Spartinivicinus poritis: one gene and its partner. The protein of the gene in region 1 interacts with the protein of each later gene in a pairwise test. Links are inferred from orthologs where the notes say so. Each region holds a gene or a part of one and is shown on either strand. Other genes may lie near its edges.

Evidence for each region.
Region 2: the proteins of rlmKL (region 1) and typA interact in binary tests that used the Escherichia coli proteins (3 or more experiments, as listed by UniProt). The link is inferred for Spartinivicinus poritis from one-to-one orthologs.

What each region holds. Positions count from the first base shown.
Region 1 is NZ_JAPMOU010000005.1:146,471-152,753, reverse strand. What follows is about bases 1,395-4,359. They hold rlmKL (bifunctional 23S rRNA (guanine(2069)-N(7))-methyltransferase RlmK/23S rRNA (guanine(2445)-N(2))-methyltransferase RlmL), read right to left. Parts: upstream 3,990-4,359; coding sequence 1,800-3,989; downstream 1,395-1,799. Other genes in these bases: ribA (GTP cyclohydrolase II), read right to left, coding at 1,395-1,499. Also shown: ORQ98_RS06245 (methyltransferase), read right to left, coding at 1-391; more of ribA, read right to left, coding at 438-1,394; rmf (ribosome modulation factor), read left to right, coding at 4,799-5,008; ORQ98_RS06225 (quinone-dependent dihydroorotate dehydrogenase), read right to left, coding at 5,128-6,156. UniProt on the Escherichia coli protein: Specifically methylates the guanine in position 2445 (m2G2445) and the guanine in position 2069 (m7G2069) of 23S rRNA. Methylation occurs before assembly of 23S rRNA into 50S subunits.
Region 2 is NZ_JAPMOU010000006.1:83,892-90,121, reverse strand. The notes cover bases 3,319-6,230. They hold typA (translational GTPase TypA), read right to left. Parts: upstream 5,726-6,230; coding sequence 3,911-5,725; downstream 3,319-3,910. Other genes in these bases: thiI (tRNA uracil 4-sulfurtransferase ThiI), read right to left, coding at 5,923-6,230; ORQ98_RS07025 (hypothetical protein), read left to right, coding at 3,319-3,747. Outside these bases: twin-arginine translocase subunit TatC, read left to right, coding at 1-584; dtd (D-aminoacyl-tRNA deacylase), read right to left, coding at 750-1,187; ORQ98_RS07035 (hypothetical protein), read right to left, coding at 1,300-1,722; pip (prolyl aminopeptidase), read right to left, coding at 2,258-3,232; more of ORQ98_RS07025, read left to right, coding at 3,289-3,318. UniProt on the Escherichia coli protein: A 50S ribosomal subunit assembly protein with GTPase and nucleotide-independent chaperone activity, required for 50S subunit assembly at low temperatures, may also play a role in translation.

The DNA of each region.
Region 1 (6,283 bases):
TGTCGGAAAAAACATCAGAATAAAAGCAGCTCACTCGATCATTTAGCTGATGCTTATTAATATTTAAGATAGTATTTTTTATTGCATCTTCATTAATATCTACAGCCACCACACTCATAGCACCCTTTAATGCAAGCATGACTGCAGTTACGCCAGTACCACATCCTACCTCCAATATGCGATTACCCGTTACATCTGGCATATTCTCTACAAAAAATGCTGTATCACGAAAATACGATGGGGGAAATACATTAGGTAGTACATCAAACTTTTCACCTAATATTTCTATCTCATATTGTTTTTTGTTTTCATGTTGACTTCGCTCTAACAGTGTAATAACACCTTTGAGATAAGCATTTTTTATAGGGTCTTCTGACCATACTCGCTGCATATTTTCTCCTTAACATATTCTTTTTTCCATATCACCATCAAAAAATCTAAGACAAGCTAAAACCATCTTCTTTTGAAAGAATATGTCGTAGTTTACTAGATTTAGTTGCTAAATAATTATCATTGTATATGTTATGTCCTTCCTGCAAAGGAACACGCTCTACTACATTAATACCTGCAATACACAATGCTTGCACTTTTCTAGGGTTATTTGTCATCAGTTTTACTTGATCAATTTCTAAATAGTGCAACATCCCTTCACAAAAGTGGTATTCTCTCATATCTGCTGCAAAACCTAATCGCTCATTAGCTTCTACTGTATCAGCTCCCTTATCTTGAAGATGATAGGCACGTATTTTATTAAGCAACCCTATTCCTCTCCCCTCCTGTCGTAAATACAGTAACGCACCACTTCCATGAGAGACTATCGTTTCCAATGCTTTCTGCAATTGAAAACCACAATCACAGCGCAGACTATATAAAGCATCCCCCGTCAAACATTCTGAATGTAGACGGATTAAGACGGGTTTAGTTACATCCAGTTCTCCATAAGTAAGCGCCAGGTGTTCTGTATTATTATCGGGCTGGACAAAACCATGCATAGTAAACACTCCAAACTGGGTAGGCAGTTGTGCAGCATCTACATAGCGAATCATTTTATAGGGGTGCTTGTTTTTCAGCTCATCACGAAGCGCCATTAACAGCTGCCCTAATCGATTTTGGCCACTTCCATCGCCCCCATCTCCCCAGTAGGCATCAGAGTAACAATGCTCAACTATTGGCTGTGTTTCAGTTGCCACTAACCAATGCGCCAATGGGTGATGCTGATGAAACTTACAGCGCAAACCTCGCATCATTACAGCTTCTTTTATACTGTTCCAGTCAGGTCGTACTTGTTTGCTGTATTCACGACTGATTTTAAAGGCTTGCTCAGGTGTTGTTGCATGATGTACCCGGGCAATAATATCTGCAGCTAAAAACTTACTGGCTTGATAATAATGCTCTACAGTGGGCCAGGTAGTTCCATCGATAACAATAGAATGCAATGAAAAATTAGAAAAAAATCCATAACGCTCATTAGGTTCATAAAACTGTATAGCATCAGCCATAGTAGGTCTCACTTTAAATGCTGTCCCTTACTTTTAGTTTAGCAACCTACTTACAAAATATTGATAAAATGGCATAACAAAATTATGTTTAAAAATAACAGTCACGTAATAAAAGCGCTATTATTACGTAATATTTAAGTGCGCAATAATCACGTCGTTCTATCTAAAGTTATATTTAGGGCACCTCTAACCATCCCTGGTAGTTATTCCATGCTTTTAAACTCCATAGATAGAGTTAACATTCAGTTTTTACCACAAAGCGCATAAGCCATAAATCCATATATGCACTATGCTTTTATCCTAGTACCTAATCTCCCAACAGCGATGAATTTTCGCATTACGCTGAAAATCAGGATCGATAGTTATTGAGGTAATTTCTTTAACCTTATATTTTTCTAATAAGCTTTCATCTATTTTAAATTTACGGAAATTATTGGAGAAATACAGTACACCTTCTCTAGTCAAAATCCCCATTGCTTGCTTAATTAATTCACCATGATCTCGCTGTACATCAAAATCTTGATTAAGTTTTTTAGAGTTAGAGAACGTAGGAGGGTCAATAAAAATCAAATCATAGCGCTGAGTTTGCTCTTTTAACCAAGCCAGACTATCCGCCTCTATTAATTGATGACGCTGCTGAGAAAAGCCATTTAATCTAAAGTTTTTATCAGCCCAATTTAAATAGGTTTTCGACAAGTCAACACTGGTGGTCTTTACGGCACCGCCTTTTGCTGCATGAACAGAGGCTGAAGCTGTATAACAAAATAGGTTTAAAAAGCGTTTACCTTTTGCTTGCTGTTGAATTATGTGCCTAATCGGCCGATGATCTAAAAATAAGCCTGTATCCAGGTAATCCTGTAAATTAACAAGCAGCTGACAGCCATGCTCTTCAACCTGCATAAACTCACCACGACTGTCGTGTTTTTGATACTGCTTTTTACCTTGCTGCTGCTCTCGTCGTTTGACAATGACTTGTTTTTCTGGAACATCCAATACCACAGGCAATGCACTGATAACATCGTTTAAACGCGCAGCCGCTTTTGTTGGGTCAATTGACTTAGGTGGCGCATATTCCTGAACATGCACCCAATCATTATAACAATCAATTGCCACGGCATATTCTGGCATATCCGCATCATATAAACGGTAGCAGTGAATATTATGTTGATTGCGCCATTTTTTTAATTGTTTTAGATTTTTTCTAAGCCGATTGGCAAACATTTCAGCACCTTTCGATAACCGAATCTGTGTTGCTTGTTCTAATGGCTTACCACCTGACACAGGTTTGGTAGCATTAGCCGCTGCAGAGCTTTCTCCAGGAATGGCAAATAAATAAAGGGCGCACTCTAATGCCCCATTATACAACTTATAGTGCTTATGAGAGCGTAACCGGGTGCGTCTGGCCAGGTCTGCGCTACTGGTTAAAAAAGCTGCCTGCCAACCAGAAAAGCACTGCTGCATTTTTTCACCTAAATGTTGATAAAGATAAACCAGGCTAGCTTCATTACCGAGCCGTTCACCATAGGGTGGGTTTGTTATCATTAAACCAGTGGGCATATGTTCAGTAGCGCTAGGGGTTAGCTGCGCTAAATCCACCTGTTTAATCTTAACAATACCGGCTAAGCCAGCTCGTTCAACATTAGCCTGTGCCTTAGTAAGCACTTTGTAGCCAGGCTCAAAACCACAGATGACCGGAAACTGCTGGCTCATTCCTTGCTCACGACGCTGTTTAGCCTCTGCCACCAGCTTATTCCAAATAGCAGGGATATGGCCTAGCCAACCTTGAAAACCAAAGTAGTGTCTCAGCAAGCCAGGAGCAATATCTGCCGCCATTAATCCCGCTTCAATTAATAGAGTGCCAGCACCACACATTGGGTCTACCAAACTGGCAGATTGTTGCGCCGCTAAACCAGGCCAACCAGCGCGAATCAACATGGCAGCAGCCAGGTTTTCTTTTAATGGCGCCATCCCAGCTTCACGCCGATAGCCACGCTCATGCAAGCTAATCCCAGCCAAATCAATAGCAACGGTTACTTGGTCATGCTTTAATCGTACAGATACCCGGACCGCTGGTTGCTCTTTAGCAATATTAGGACGTTTCCCAAACTTACTTCTAAACTGATCAACGATTGCATCTTTTACTGTCAGCGCCCCAAAGCGGCTATTACGAATAGCACCAGATGTACCAATAAAATCAATCAGGAAGTCACTATCAACATCAATATGATCCACCCAGTCAATCGTTTGAACTTGTTGATACAGTATTTCCTTTGACTGTGCAGGTAACTCAGCAAGTTTGAGCAGCACGCGGTTTGCTAGCCGTGACCATAGACAGACGCGGTAGGCAACCTCCATCGTGCCAGTAAAATTCACTGCTGCGACTGTTTGCTTGACATCACTGGCACCTAGCCGACTAAGCTCTTCAGCTAATAGCTGTTCTAGCCCTTTTGGGCAGGTGGCAGTCAATTGAAATTGGGTGGGGTTGGTCATTACCGCATTGCTCATTCGCTTCAAGAGCAGCGCATTCTAACGTACTTAACGGGGTAGTCCAGTATTATAGTCTACGCCGCCCCATGAGGGTGTCGCGACAGGGTACTGGAGAATAAATTGAAGTAACAGGGTATTCTTCCACCGTTCTACAAGACCATCCATGGCCTTTAGCACTTTTGCTGTTCCCAACAGCCGTTCCAGAACACCCTATCACTCTATATTTCCCAGCTTTTGTGGTCATCTCATAGGATAGAGGTAAGCCACGATAGGAAAAAGGTCGCTAACATCTGGTAAGCAATCGCTCGAACGGGAAATAATATCCCTTACTTAACACAACAGTTACTCAACAATAAAGCCAATACACTATAAAGAATAATCATAACTTACCATTCGGCACTTTTTTCACTTGTACTGGTCCATACTAAAACATAGATTATGAGGGTAGCATTTTGGCAGCTCAGAAGCCGCCGTTACAATCAGCTACCATTGCTATAAGCCACAAGGAACAAGGGATAGAGGAGTGTTGTATAAAAACGAATATGTCTATTCTTAATCAATTCTTAACACAAGTTACGCAATACGCTATTCATATCATAACGCCTCACCAAATTAAGAGTGAATTGAGGGGGGTATACACAGTTACCTCTAAACACTTTCAGGGTGAAGCGGGTGTAAAACACTGTCCTTCGTAGGACATTACTCACTTGTGGCACAGTTAAGCTGCTACAAGTACAACCAAGGTAAAACCAAAACCTCAAGAGAAGTTTCTGGAAAGAGTCCAGTTTATAACCAGTGAGGCTATTCACACTATGAGAAGACACAAAAGAAGCAAAGCTGAAAGAGCATTTCAAAAGGGTTATCAAGTTGGAATTTCAGGCCGTTCACGGGATGTCTGCCCCCACGGTCAAGATGCAGTAAAGCAGTCGTGGTTAAATGGCTGGCGAGAGGGGTGGTCCGATCAGTGGGACGGTTACACCGGCGTCTCTGGTGTACATAAAATATACTCTAAGCATTACTGACTTTCATGATTCACACTGGCCCGCTTAAGCGGGCCGTTTTATTTCTGGCTTCTGGCTATTTTAAAAGTTCTATCCAAGCAAACAAGTGGTCAAACTTGAGGTGAAAGATGCTCTTTATGTTAGCTGCCACTCTTTGCTGACCTCACCCCTTCTACCGCATCACGGATCAATTGTGGCCCTTGATAAATAAAACCACTATAAACCTGTACTAATGCTGCGCCCGCTTCAATTTTAGCTGCAGCACTAGCAGCATCATGAACCCCCCCCACACCAATAATGGGAATTTTTCCATTAAGTGCTTGAGCAAGCTGCTTAATCACTTCGGTGGACTGTTCCGCCAGCGGCTTACCACTTAAGCCACCCTGCTCATTGCCATGGTGCAAGTGACTGACCTGCTTTTTATCAATGGTCGTATTGGTTGCTATGACACCATCAATCTGGTGGGCTAAAAATACCTCTGCCACTTGGCTGATTTCTTCAGCGGTCATATCAGGCGCTATCTTTACCACTAAAGGCACTTGCTTCTGATGCTGACTGGCTAACTTTGCCTGCGCCTCTTTTAAGCTGGCTAATAACGCTGCCAGTGCATCACCATACTGCAAGTTTCTCAAGCCAGGTGTATTAGGTGAGGAAATATTGACTGTTACATAATCAGCATAGGGATAAACTTTATTCAAGCAAATCAGATAATCATCTACCGCCTTTTCTACCGGTGTATCTAGGTTTTTACCAATATTAATCCCTAGAATACCGGAGTAACGGCTGCACTTTACTTTCTCAACCAGATGATCAACCCCTTTATTATTAAACCCCATTCGATTAATAATGGCTTCTGCTGCTGGTAACCGGAATAATCGTGGTTTTGGGTTGCCAGGCTGAGGCCGAGGAGTAACAGTACCTACCTCAATAAACCCAAAACCTAAAACACCCAGCCCTGCTAGATAATCAGCATTCTTATCCAGCCCAGCTGCCAACCCTACAGGGTTAGGAAAACGAAGCCCCATCACTTCAACAGGTTGCTCTGGTATGGGTTTAATAAAACGCTGAGTTAACCCCAACCGCTCCCCAGCACCAATCATATCCAACCCTAATTCATGGGAAGTCTCGGCAGAAAACTTAAACAGCAGTTGACGCACAAGCTGATACATAATACCCCTTAATTAAAAAATGCTGATTAACGGCGAGTGCTGCCTCCACTATTTATAGAGATCGCTTGTTTAGTGATCTCTATAAATACAAAAAGGCAGTGCTGTATTATAACCTTGGCAGGCTAAT
Region 2 (6,230 bases), on another replicon or contig:
TGCGATCAATATTGCCTGAAGGCTCTTCAATGATTGCAACGGAAATTACCCAGACATTTTTTACACCATTTAAACTGACTGTGGTCGCCGCTATTTTTTTAGCGATTCCCTATATTCTGCATCAAGTATGGGGGTTTATTGCACCAGGGCTTTATCAGCATGAACAGAAGCTGGCCATCCCACTATTAGCCTCAAGTGTTGTGTTATTTTATCTAGGGATTGCATTTGCCTATTATGTCGTATTTCCTCTGCTCTTTAATTTCTTTACAACTATAGGCCCTGAAGATGTATCGGTTATGCCGGACATCCATAGTTACCTCAGCATTGTGCTAAAACTGTTTTTTGCTTTTGGGATAGCCTTTGAAATCCCTATCGCTACGGTATTATTAATTTGGTCAGGAATGAGTAGTGTTGACAGCCTGAGGAAAAAGCGCCCTTATATTATCGTTGGCTGTTTTGTAATTGGTATGCTGCTGACACCACCTGATATTTTTTCCCAATCATTACTCGCCATCCCTATGTGGCTGTTATTTGAAGCTGGAGTGTTGATGGGGGGGATAGTAGCCAGGAGGAAGCCTACTTAAGGGCACCTCTAAAAATGCACTTTTTCCACGATAGCTGCGTTTGCTCCGTACTCAGATCCTCATGTATTCATAACATACATTGCGGCCTTCCGTGCGGTGCTGTCTTGCTCTCACGAAAAAATTACTATTTTTAAAGATACCCTTATTAACTCCCTTCAATTCGTTTCATACCTCTAAAAGAAAAGTCACTGGCCCGTCGTTAACTAAGCTGACTTGCATGTTGGCACCAAAGCGTCCAGTAGCAACTGTTGGGTGAAGGTTGTTTGCTTGTTCCACAAAATAGTTATATAGATTTTCTCCTGCGACTGGTGGCGCTGCAGAGCTAAAGCTAGGGCGTAAGCCTTTTTGAGTATCAGCAGCCAAAGTAAACTGAGAAACGACTAGTAACCCACCATTAATATCTCTTAAGCTGAGATTCATTTTATCTTCAGCATCAGCAAAAACACGATATTTCAGCACTTTTTCAAGCAGTTTAATTGCTTTTGCCTGATCATCTCCTTTTTGTACTCCCAGCAACACCAATAAGCCTTGGTCAATAGAACCAACCACTTCATTATTAACACTAACACTGGCTTGCTTTACTCGTTGAATAAGTGCTCGCATTGCTTCTGCCACTCATTTTTATCGTTACAAATTTAATGACATATCATATCTGTAAAAACATAAAGCCAGCAATCTGCTGGCTTTATGTTATATAGAAACAAGTGAATGGTTACTAGAAAAGTGCTTCTCCCCCAGCTTCTCCAATACCATTATCAAACTGCGGCTCAGCCATATCAAGCTGTTGCATTTGTTCCTGAGTAAGTGGCTTACTCATTTTAATCATATAGAAACAACCTTCCAGGCCATTATAGCCAACAGCAACTCCAGTGGCTGAACGGCTGGTATGGTAGCCTGTGTAATAGGTGTTATTGCTGTATTTCCAGGTAAGTGTTCTATCGATTTCCTTCCAGGTACCCTTTAAGCTACCAGACTGGAAAGTGCCATCATTTTTTAAAGTAAAGTTTTTTGATATAGAGTAAGTACCATCACACCCCCAATCAAAGTGCATTTCATATACGCCAGGTGTTGTAACTTCAGCAGAGGCAAAGTTAGCAATCAGTAATGAGCATCCTGCTACTATTGTAATTTTTTTCATATTCGTCCTTGTTTTAATAATAAGATGGTTTTAACCCCTAACCTATTCCCACAGTAGGTTGTCGCGAATCAGGAAGATTAGAACTGTGGCACTATCCAACGTCCCCCTTTGGAAAAGGGGGATTGAGGGGGATTTCATAAAAGCCTACTCAAAGCACTTTAAACAAATCATTCGCCACCTATTTACGAGCAAATTTAAATCCCCCCTAGCCCCCCTTTTCCAAAGGGGGGAATTAAAGCTATGAAGTAACCTATTCTTTTCTTTCAAAGCAGACTTTCCCTACACCTTCATTGTAAATCTACCGCCCAACATAAAAACGGCAACAGATTTATAATATTGTTATAGCTGATTTAATTGAGTTTATTACCGCTTTTCGCAAAAAAAAGTTACCACTTTAGTACTATAAGATTAATAAATAGACAGCACTAAAGTAGTTTCTAAAAGGAAAGAGTATTAGATGAGATAAGCTGTGCTTAATCATCTCAGCACAGCTCTCCTATTACATTCACGAAGATTTTTTAGCTCAAAATGAAAGCTAGCCCTCATCAGGCATTAGGTCAGGCTTCAGCCGCTTAGCCATTTCATCCGTTGCTCGAATAAGCGCATCAGAAATACTGGGCTCGGCTGCAGAATGCCCTGCATCTCGTACAATATGCAATTCAGCTGCAGGCCACTTCACTTGCAGGGTAAAAGCATTTTCCAGTGGGCACACCATGTCATAACGACCATGGACGATAATCCCAGGTATATCTCTAATAACTTCCATAGTGTCTAAAATTTGGTTTGGCTCTAAAAAGCCCTTATTTTTGAAGTAATGACAAGCAACTGCGGCCAATGCTCTAGCTTTATGTGGGTCAATAAACGCATCCAATACTGCTTGATTAGGTCTTAATGTAGCACAGTGCCCTTCCCACAACGCCCAGGCTTTAGCAGCTCCCATTCTAGCCAGCTCATCATTACCAGTTAGCCTTTTGTAATAAGCATTAATAACATCATTAGAATCAGCTTCTGGAATCCAGCAAGTAAAATCCCGCCAATAATCAGGAAAAATCTGATTTGCCCCTTCTTGATAAAACCAACTAATATCCTGCTCCCGACAGAGAAAGACACCTCGCAGAATCATCGCCAACACTTGTCGTGGATACTGCTCAGCATATAACAAAGCCAGGGTCGCTCCCCAGGAGCCACCAAACAGTACCCACTGATCAACATTGAGAAACTGCCTGATTGCTTCAATGTCCGCAATTAAATCTTGTGTTGTATTGTTTTCTATACAAGCATGGGGAGTTGAACGACCAGCACCACGCTGATCAAATAAAATAATCCGATAAATTTCAGGATTAAAATAACGACGACTAAATTTATCACATGCTGCACCAGGCCCACCATGAAGATACAAGACAGGTATACCATTTGGGTTACCGCTCTCTTCCAAATAAAGCTGGTGTGGCTCATCAACTTCTAAAGTGTGTCGCGCATAAGGTTTTATTGCAGGATAAAGGGTATACATATTTTGTCCTTCAGTTAGACCTGCTATGTTAATTTACTATCTGTGTTAGGCCTTTTATGAGTAAAGCTAATTTTAAACATTACACTAAGTTCATGCTAAAGTTGATATTCCTCCTAAGTTTTTTTCTCCTACTCTCTGGCTGTGCAGAAACACCTGCTGAATCAGCAATTGCTGAGCAAATAGAAAAAATACAAACAGCTATAGAGAATAAGAATAGTCAAAAAGTACTAGAAACACTTAGTGAAAGCTTTAATTCTAATCAAGGAATGGATCGCAAAGGTGTAAAACGCCTTTTATTAGGTTATTTTTTGCGTCATAAAAATATAAAAATTTATATTACTAACAATAACATTTCATATAACACTGCTTATCCTAATGTAGCAACCTCAGAGTCTGCAGTGACTGTCACTGGCGCAGAAAGCATTCTGCCTAATCAATCAGGCATTTACAAAGTCAAAACAGAGTGGGTTAAAGAGGATGGGGAATGGTTGGTGAGTAGTGTGAAATGGGAGTGAGATGCTTGAGATGGAATAACGCACAATCAACATCCCCCTTTGAAAAAGGGGGATTGAGGGGGATTTCATGAAGCCTAGCCAAAGATCTTAAACAGCCAGCTGGTTATTATGTTCAAACTAAAATCCCCCCTAGCCCCCCCTTTTTCAAAGGGGGGAAACAAGGCTACTTAGCTCTGGAAGCTCGCTTACGCTCGTGCTCTTTGAGGAATTTCTTTCTTAGACGAATGTGATTAGGTGTTACTTCAACCAGCTCATCGTCTTCAATAAACTCTAGTGCCTGCTCTAGCGAGTGCTTAACTGGCGGAGTCAAGATGATATTTTCATCAGAACCTGATGCCCGAACGTTAGTTAACTGTTTGCCTTTAGTTGGGTTTACAACCAAGTCATTGTCACGGTTATGAAGCCCAATAATCATTCCCTCGTAAACTTCCACATTAGGCTCTAGGAACAGACGTCCACGATCTTGCAGGTTAAACAGTGAATAGCCCAGTACCTTACCGTTAACCATTGAAACCAACACGCCATTTTGACGCTTGGCTACTTCACCAGCTTTAACAGGACCAAAGTGATCAAAAATATGGGTTAAAATACCACTACCTGAAGTGATGGTTAAAAACTGCGAACGGAAGCCAATCAAACCTCTGGCAGGCATGATGAACTCTAATCGAGTGCGGCCTTTACCATCAGGCACCATATTCGTAAGCTCGGCTTTACGGTTACCCATTTCTTCCATAATGGCGCCTTGATGCTCATCTTCCACATCTACCATTACTTGCTCATAGGGCTCACACATTTCACCATCAATTTCTTTAGTGATAACTTCTGGTCGAGAAACTCCAAGCTCAAAGCCTTCACGGCGCATGGTTTCAATCAACACTGACAAGTGCAATTCACCACGACCAGAAACAACAAATTTATCTGCTGTATCACCTTGCTCAACCCGTAGCGCAACGTTATGGATCAATTCACGATCTAAACGCTCTTTAATATTACGGCTAGTGACATATTTACCATCTTGGCCAGCAAATGGTGAGTCATTGACCTGGAAAGTCATGCTAACAGTAGGCTCATCTACAGTCAGTGCTGGTAAGGCTTCTGGTTTTTCTGGGTTACACAAAGTATCGGAAATATTTAAGCCGTCGATGCCTGTGATACACACAATATCACCCGCTTCAGCTTTTTCGATATCAACCCGCTCAAGGCCTAAATACCCCATCACCTTCAATATCCGGCCAGAACGTTGATTACCTTCACGGTCAACAACTGCTACAGGCGTATTTGGCTCTAGCTGCCCACGAGTAACTCGGCCTACCCCAATAACACCTAGGTAGCTGCTGTAGTCCAGCGCTGAAATCTGCATTTGGAAAGGGCCATCAACATCTACGGTAGGTACAGGCACTTTATCAACAATCATTTCAAACAAAGGCGTCATGTCATCTTGTAATGACTCTGGGTCATCACCAGCGATACCATTTAGTGCAGAGCAATAAATAATGGGGAAGTCCAGTTGCTCTTCAGTAGCCCCTAAGCGATCGAATAAGTCAAATACCTCATCAATGACCCAGTCAGGTCTGGCGCCAGGGCGGTCAATTTTATTGACGACTACGATTGGCTTTAACCCTTGCTCAAATGCTTTTTGGGTAACAAAACGTGTTTGTGGCATTGGACCATCAACAGCATCAACCAGTAGCAATACGGAATCAACCATCGATAGCACCCGCTCAACCTCACCGCCAAAGTCGGCATGTCCTGGGGTATCCACAATATTAATGCGGTAATCTTGCCAAGTAATTGCGGTATTTTTTGCCAGAATGGTAATACCACGCTCACGCTCTTGGTCATTGGAATCCATGATCCGCTCAGTCCCGATATCACGGCGTTCCAAGGTTCCAGACTGCTGCAACAGCTTGTCTACCAAAGTAGTTTTGCCATGGTCTACGTGAGCAATAATGGCAATATTTCTTAACTTCTCAATCACAGAGGGTGCCTCTACAGTAAAACAACTACAATCTGAAGTGGCCTAAGAGCAGCACCCTAGAAACAAGTATGTTAGTAGGGGCATTCCTATAGTAAATGCCAGAATTAGCAAGTTGTCTTACCAATTCAACGTCTTCAGCTAGAAAATCCAGAAAATTTTGGTGCGGTAGTTTACCACCGTTCTACTAAGAAAGTTCACTAGGGACGATAAACTTTGATGTTTTCGTAACCCTCGTCTTTTAAATGCATGGCATGTAAGCGGCTCATTACGCCTTTATCGCAATAAAGCATATATTGCTGATTAGCATCGAGCTCCTTAAATGCAGTATTTAGTTGATAGAAAGGAATGGTTTTTACTTCATTGTTATCCATTTTTAACGGGCTTAGCTCTTCCTCGGTGGGATGGCGGATATCAAGAATCACACTATTAGGCAGCGGAATACTCAGCACCTCGACCTCAGCCGCTTTTAAGTCATCCTGAATAATATCGTTGATTAACACTTCCC